Regions from separate parts of the Variovorax humicola genome, predicted to be linked through region 1. Evidence: predicted binding sites of a transcription regulator. Region 1 holds the regulator's gene; the other holds the start of a gene.
What was found. The regulator FNR, encoded in region 1, switches genes on or off when oxygen is low (the NO sensors DNR and NnrR bind a similar motif). The targets are predictions, from matches to a motif close to TTGATNNNNATCAA.
Positions count from the first base shown of each region.

Region 2: a site for FNR is predicted at 1,896-1,909, ahead of WKW80_RS34155 (universal stress protein). Genes of this name have one in related genera too.

Region 1 covers NZ_JBBKZV010000028.1:60,517-64,148, forward strand. Annotated here, with positions in the region: gene ccoG (cytochrome c oxidase accessory protein CcoG) at 1-1,092, shown strand, start outside; gene WKW80_RS29080 (FixH family protein) at 1,110-1,394, shown strand; gene WKW80_RS29085 (hypothetical protein) at 1,391-1,657, shown strand; gene fnr (fumarate/nitrate reduction transcriptional regulator Fnr) at 1,638-2,357, opposite strand; gene hemN (oxygen-independent coproporphyrinogen III oxidase) at 2,485-3,632, shown strand, end outside.
Region 2 covers NZ_JBBKZV010000047.1:7,307-10,938, reverse strand. Annotated here, with positions in the region: gene mgtA (magnesium-translocating P-type ATPase) at 1-768, opposite strand, end outside; gene WKW80_RS34160 (NUDIX hydrolase) at 765-1,247, opposite strand; gene WKW80_RS34155 (universal stress protein) at 1,316-1,837, opposite strand; gene WKW80_RS34150 (hemerythrin domain-containing protein) at 2,028-2,633, shown strand; partial or broken gene WKW80_RS34145 (PEP/pyruvate-binding domain-containing protein) at 2,649-2,873, opposite strand; gene WKW80_RS34140 (universal stress protein) at 2,926-3,390, opposite strand.

The DNA of each region.
Region 1 (3,632 bases):
CTGTGGTGCGGCTACACCTGCCCGCAGACGGTCTACACGGAAATGTTCATGTGGGTCGAGCAGAAGGTCGAGGGCAACCGCATCGCGCGCATGCGGCTCGACGGCGAACCTTTCTCGCTGGAGAAGTTGGTGAAGAAGTGGTTCAAGCACGTCGTATGGCTTTGCATCGCGATGTGGACCGGCTTCACCTTCGTCGGCTACTTCACGCCGATCCGTGAACTCGGCCTGGAATTCCTGCAGACGCGCATGGGCTCGTGGGAGGTGTTCTGGGTCATCTTCTATGGCTTCGCGACCTACGGCAATGCCGGCTTCATGCGCGAGCAGGTGTGCAAGTACATGTGCCCCTATGCGAGGTTCCAGAGCGCGATGTTCGATCGCGACACCCTGATCGTCAGCTATGACCTCGCACGCGGCGAGCCTCGCGGCGTCCGCGCCAAGGGGCAGGAGGGAAGGGCGCTGGGATTGGGCGACTGCATCGACTGCTCGCTGTGCGTGCAGGTCTGCCCGACCGGCATCGACATCCGCGAAGGGCTGCAGTACGAATGCATCGGCTGCGGGCTGTGCGTCGACGGCTGCAACACCGTGATGGACCGCATGGCCCTGCCGCGCGGGCTGATCCGATACGCGACCGAGAACGGGCTGGCGAACGGATGGTCGTCGGCGCAGGTCTGGCGCCGGGTGTTCCGCCCGCGTGTGTTGATCTATGGCGGCGTGCTGCTGGTCCTCGGCATCGGCCTGCTCGCGAGCCTGGTGCTGCGGATGCCGCTGAAGGTCGATGTCGTGCGCGACCGCGGCGCGTTGGCCCGCATCGTCGAGGGCGGCCAACTCGAGAACGTCTATCGCCTGCAGATCATGAACGCCACCGAAGAGCAGCAGACCTACCGCATCGAGGCCAACGGGCTGGATGGGCTGCACGTGGCATCCGCCGAAGTCGTGGAAGTGGAGTCGGCCCAGTCGCGCTGGGTGGCGGTCCGCCTGCAGTTGCCCGCCGACAAGGCCCCGGCCGGATCGCACACGGTGCACTTCGAAGTGCGCTCCGCGGATGGACGCGCCCATGTTTCCGAGAAGGCCGTGTTCCTGGTGCCCCGATGAACCCGAAAGGACAAAGCATGACGACAGCGACCGAACCATCCACCTCGCTACCGTGGTGGCGCTTCCCGCTGGTATGGCTGGTCATCGGCCTGCCGGCGGCCGTGGTCATCGCGAGCGTTGGCTCCGCCTGGATTGCCATTCACACCAGCGACTCGGTGGTCGAGGAGGACTACTACCGCAAGGGCGTCGAGATCAACCGTACCCTGGCCGACAAGGGTTTGATGCCGGCGCAGACGGCCCGCAATCATGCGATGACGCCGGCCGGGGACATTCCGGTGCCATCGCGCATCGCCAAGCCATGAGCGCGCGCAAGTGGATCTCGATCCTGTGGCCCGCCTTCCTGCTGGCGAGCCTCATGGAAGTGGTGGTGTTCGCCCTTGTCGACCCTTCGGATCTGCGATGGGGAGCGGAAGGCCTGGGTTATTCGCGGCAGGCGATCTACACCACGAGCTTCCTTGTCTTCTGGGCGATGTCCGCGGCCTCGTGTGCGCTCACGCTGGCGCTGGCCACGGTGCCGCCCGAGGACGAAGGCACGCTGCGCCGCATCAACGCCCGGGCGGATTGACGATGCGCTGCAGGGCCTGCGAATCGAGGATGCGCAGGTTGCGGTGCTGTACCTCGACGATGCCGTCCTCCACGAACTTCGACAGCGTCCGGCTGATGGTTTCCAGCTTCAGGCCGAGATAGCTGCCGATCTCCTCGCGCGTCATGCGCAGGATCACCTCGGAGCGCGAGAAGCCGCGCGCGTGCAATCTCTGCACGAGGTTGAGCAGGAAGGCGGCGAGCCGCTCCTCCGCGCGCATGCTGCCGAGCAGCAGCATCACGCCGTTCTCGCGCACGATCTCGCGGCTCATGATCCGGTGCACGTGGCGCTGCAGCGCCGGCACTTCGCGCGACAGCGCTTCGACGCGCTCGAAGGGGATGACGCAGACCTCCGAATCCTCGAGCGCAACCGCATCGCAGTTGTGATGCTCGTTGACGATGCCGTCCAGGCCCATGATCTCCCCGGCCATCTGGAAACCGGTGACCTGGTCGCGGCCGTCGTCGCTGGCCACGCGGGTCTTGAACACGCCCGTGCGAATGGCATACAGCGCGGTGAAGCGCTCGCCGTTGTGGAACAGCGTCTCGCGCCGGCGCAGCTTGCGCCGCGTCTTGACCAGGCCATCGATGCGCAGGAGTTCGTCGGGCTCCAGCCCGGCGGGCATGCAGAGCTCTCGCAGATTGCAGTTGGAGCAGGCGACCTTGATGTTGTGGGTGATGGTCATGGGCAGTCTTTGTCGATTGCGCAAATTCTGGCGGGCACTACCTGCGATCGGCTTGATGCAGGTCAAGGCATGCAACCGACATCCAGGGCACATTGAATTTCCTTCAATGCAATGCGCGAGTCACACGATGTCTTTCATCTGCCCACCCGCCGAGTCGCACGTTCCCCAATTGCTGCCCTCGGTCGCAATGCTGCGGCGCTTCGAGATCGCCGGTCCGCGCTACACCTCCTACCCCACGGCCGATCGATTCGTCGAGGCCTTCGACGCGGCGGACTACGCGCAGGCATTGCGCCAGCGCCGCAGTGCCGGCGCCCGTGCGCTGCCCTTGTCGCTCTATGTCCACGTGCCGTTCTGCGAGTCGCTGTGCTACTTCTGCGCCTGCAACAAGATCGTGACGCGCCATCACGAGCGGGCGGCAGAGTACCTCGACTACCTGGCGCGTGAAATCGAACTGCAGACGGCGCAACTGGGCCGCGGCGCGCTGGTGAGTCAATTGCACCTGGGCGGCGGCTCGCCGACCTTTCTCGACGACGCGCAACTGGCCCGGCTGATGGACATGCTGCAGGGTGCCTTCACCTTCACGCCGGATTGCGAGCGGTCCATCGAGATCGACCCGCGCACCGTCGACGCCGAGCGACTTGCGAGCCTGTCGGCGCTGGGCTTCAACCGCTTGAGCTTCGGCGTGCAGGATTTCGACCCCGAGGTGCAAAAGGCGATCCATCGCGTCCAGCCGGCCGCGCAGGTCTTCGAGCTCATGTCGATAGCGCGGCAACTGGGCTTCAAGTCGGTCAATATCGACCTGATCTATGGCTTGCCGCTTCAGACCGTGGAGTCGTTCGAGCGCACGCTCGATCAGGTCGCGGAGTTGCGGCCCGACCGCATCGCCCTCTATGCGTATGCGCATCTGCCCGACCGGTTCAAGGCACAGCGGCGCATTCACGTAGCGCAGCTCCCCGTCGCCGCGGACAAGGTGCAGATGCTGGCGCGGTCGATCGCGCTGTTCAGCGCCGCAGGCTATGTCTACATCGGCATGGATCACTTTGCCTTGCCCGATGACGCACTGGCCGTCGCAAAGCGGCAAGGCCGCCTGCACCGCAACTTCCAGGGCTACAGCACGCAACCGGATTGCGACCTGGTGGCGCTGGGCGTCTCTGCCATTGGCCGCATCGGCGCGACCTACAGCCAGAACGCGAAGTCGCTCGAGGAGTACTACGACCATCTCGACCAGCGACGCCTGCCGGTGGTGCGTGGCCTGGCGCTGACGCGCGACGACCT
Region 2 (3,632 bases), on a different contig from region 1:
GAGCAGGATCGTGAGCCGCATGATCATCAGGCCGAAACGGTGGGTCCCGATCTCGAAGGCCGTGGGCTCTGGTGGCGCGAGCAGGCTGTGCGCCACCTCGCCCAGCGCGGTGGAGCGGCCCGTCGCCATCACAAGGACCTGTGCGCTTCCGCTGACCACGGTGCTGCCCGTGAACACCGCATTGACGGCCTGCTGCAGTTCGCTGGCGTCGGCGGGAAGGGTGCCCGGGCGCTTCTCGACCGGGTAGGACTCGCCGGTGAGGAGGCCCTGGTTGACGAAGAAGTCTCTCGCTTCCAGCACGCGGCCGTCCGCCGGCACGCGGTCGCCCGCCGAGAGGTGCACAAGGTCGCCGGGCACGATCTCCATGACGGCAACCTCGCGGGCCTGCCCGTCGCGCACGACGCTCGCGCGCAGGGCTACAGAGGCGCGCAGCTTCTCGGCCGCATTGCTCGCACGATGCTCCTGCACGAAGTCGATCGTCACGCTCAGCAGCACCATTGCCATGATGATGATGAAATTGGCGACGTCCCCCGTCATTGCCGACACCGCACTGGCTGCCAGCAGGATCAGCACGAGCGGGTTGCGAAAGCGCAGGATGAACTGCACGAGCAAGGACTGGCGTTCATGTTCCTCGAAGGTATTGGGACCCCGTTCGATGAGCGCCTGGGCGGCGCGCTCCTGTGTCAGTCCTGCGGCGGCGAATGGCGCTTCACCACTCCACCAGGGCGCGGTGTGTCCGTCGGCCCCCGTGCGGCCCGAAGTCGTCATTTGGCGATGGCCTGGAGCCGCTCGAGGAACACGCGCTGTGCCTCGTGGATGTGCAATCGGGCCGCCTCGAGGTTGAACCATGCCGCACGGTCGACCTCGGCAAACGCCCGACGCTGTCCGGAACGAGGTGGCCATTCCATTTCGAAGGCGTTGGAGACCAGAGCAGCGGGATCGGCATCGCCCTCAAACGCCCAGGCGGTGACCCGCTTTCCGCTGCGCTGGCGGACTTCGCCGAGCCCGATCCATTGCGTGCCTGGCGCAAAGCCCGTTTCCTCGGCAAATTCGCGCTTCGCGGCGTCGAGGGGGTCTTCGGATGCATCGTTCATCTCGCCCTTGGGAATGGACCAGGCACCGAGATCGCGACCCGCCCACAATGGCCCGCCCGGGTGAACCAGCAGCACTTCGAGCGTGCCGCAGCGGCGGCGATACATCAGTAGCCCCGCGCTGCGCCGGCCGATGCGTCGTGACGGGCTGTCCATGCGCAGGATTGTGTGCTGCGCGGGAAGTCCTTCGCGCTGCTGGGCGGACGTCGCAGCTTCCACGGCCTCTATTCGATCGACAGCGCTGTCGACGGGATGCTCACGCGAGCGGCCACCTTTGGGGCATCGGCCACCGCGGCTTCCTCGGGCGAGCGCACCAGCAACACCGGCACGGACGCGATGCGCAGGATGCTTTCCGCGCCACTTCCGAGGAACATGCGCCCGATGCCGCGCCGGCCATGCGTGCCAAGCACGATCAGGTCTGCCGGCCAGCTGGACGCTTCTGCCGCCACCAGTTCGGCTACCTTGCCGTTGAAGCTGTCGTGCAGCACGACCTCGGCGTCGATGTCGGCAGCAAGTGCCTCCGCCTTGGCACCCTTGAGCAGCTTCATGCCGGCTTCGCGCAGGGTGTCGAGCCAATTGCCGGCATGGCCCGCATAGGCGTCCATCGCCAGTGCAAAGGACAGTTCATCAATGACGTGAACCAGGCGCAAGCGGCCCTTGGTTAGTTTGGCCAGGCGGATCGCCTCCTGCAGGCCGCGCGAGGAGGTATGGCTGCCGTCGATGGGAACAAGGATCTTCTGGTACATCGCAATCTCCTTTTGTGATGGGATGCGGCCAGTATGAAAACGGCGGTACGCCGTGGGTTTGATGTGGCGCAAGCAAATTCGATCTCGCGCGCAGGGCCGTTCGTCTATCGGCGCGCAAGGATTGATCTGGCGCAAGCGGGCAAGGCGCAAGTTGCGCGAATCTTCAATGCACCCCCATAGGAGGCATCGCATGACCCAGCAAGTCACCACCCACACCACCACTCGCATCATCCGGGAAGAGCATGCCGCGCTGTCGGCGATGCTGAGGTCCATCCTCATGTTGCTCGCACAGCACCGGCGAGACGGCACCTTGCCTGACTTTGCGGCGCTGCGCGCCATGCTGTTCTACGTCGACGAGTTTCCCGAGAAGCGTCACCACCGCAAAGAGTCCGAACTGCTTTTTCCGAAGCTGCGTTCAAGGACACCGATGTCACGTGAACTGCTCGATCGGTTGGATGACGACCACGATCGCGGCGAGAGGAAGATTCGCAACGTCGAGCATGCCCTGCTGGCTTTCGAGATGATGGGCGACTCACGCCGGCAGGCTTTCGAGACCGCGATGGAACGCTACGTGGATTTCTACCTGGCGCACATGGCTATGGAAGAACGCGAAATCCTACCGTTGGCCGAACAGGTGCTCACCGAGGAGGATTGGATTGAACTCGATCGCGCCTTCGGCACGAATCATGATCCATTGACCGGATGCAAGCCGGATGCCGAGTACACCGCCTTGTTCACCCGGATTGTCAAAGCAATACCGGCTCCTATTGGATTGGGTGCGGCAAGCTCCGCCTGACGTTAGGTGGCTTACATCGAGGCCGTCCAGCACGTCCCTCAAGCGCGGCAACGCGTCGGCTTGCTCGAGCGTTCGGCAATAGGCGTCCGCGGTGATGGCGAAGCCGTTGGGCACATGCACACCGTGCGGGGTGAGTGCGCGATACATCTCGCCGAGCGATGCGTTCTTGCCGCCCACGGTCGGCACGTTGTCGGCGCCCAGCTTGGAAAACCAGCGGATGAAGGTTGCTTGCGGGGACATTGGCGTCCCCTCGACGTTTTGCGGTATGCGATACGGCTCGGTCGTGCGCTGCTCATTCCTTGCCGTCCTGCATCGCAGCACGAACGAGCAGCACGGGCACCGGCGAGATGCGAAGGATCTGCTCGGCGCTGCTGCCCAGCATGGCTCGCTGGAGACCGCGCCTGCCGTGCGTTCCGATCACGATGAGATCGGCGCCCCACGACGCCGCTTCCCGCGTCACCATCTCTGCCACGCGATCGTTGAAGGTGTCGTACACGACGCCATCCGCCTCGACGCCTGCCACCGCGGCCTTGCCCTTGGCGATGGTGAGGAGCGTGGCAGCATCCTTGCGCAGGTCGTCCAGGGAGGCTCCGGACACGCCGCCATAGGCGTCCAGTGCAAATGCAAAGGACAGGTTGTCGATGCAGTGCACCAAGCGAAGGCGGCCATGCGTCAGCTCGGCCATGCGGATCGCTTGGGCAAGACCTTCGTCGGACGTCGCGCTGCCGTCGACAGGAACAAGAATTCGCTGGTACATGGAGCACTCCTTTGCGGCGCTGAATCGGTCGTCGACTACGTGATTGGCCAACGCATGAAACGCAACGGGCACATGCAGTGGACTCGCGTCGGAGCAAACGCGCTGCTGCAGATGCGTTGCGCCGTACTCAATGGGCAAGACGTCAGAAACTTCAAGCGCTGGTATCCGCCGAATCGATCGGCCGCGACCCCCACGACACCTTCACTGATCCCCCAGATCCAGCCTCCGATTTTGCCGCTCCC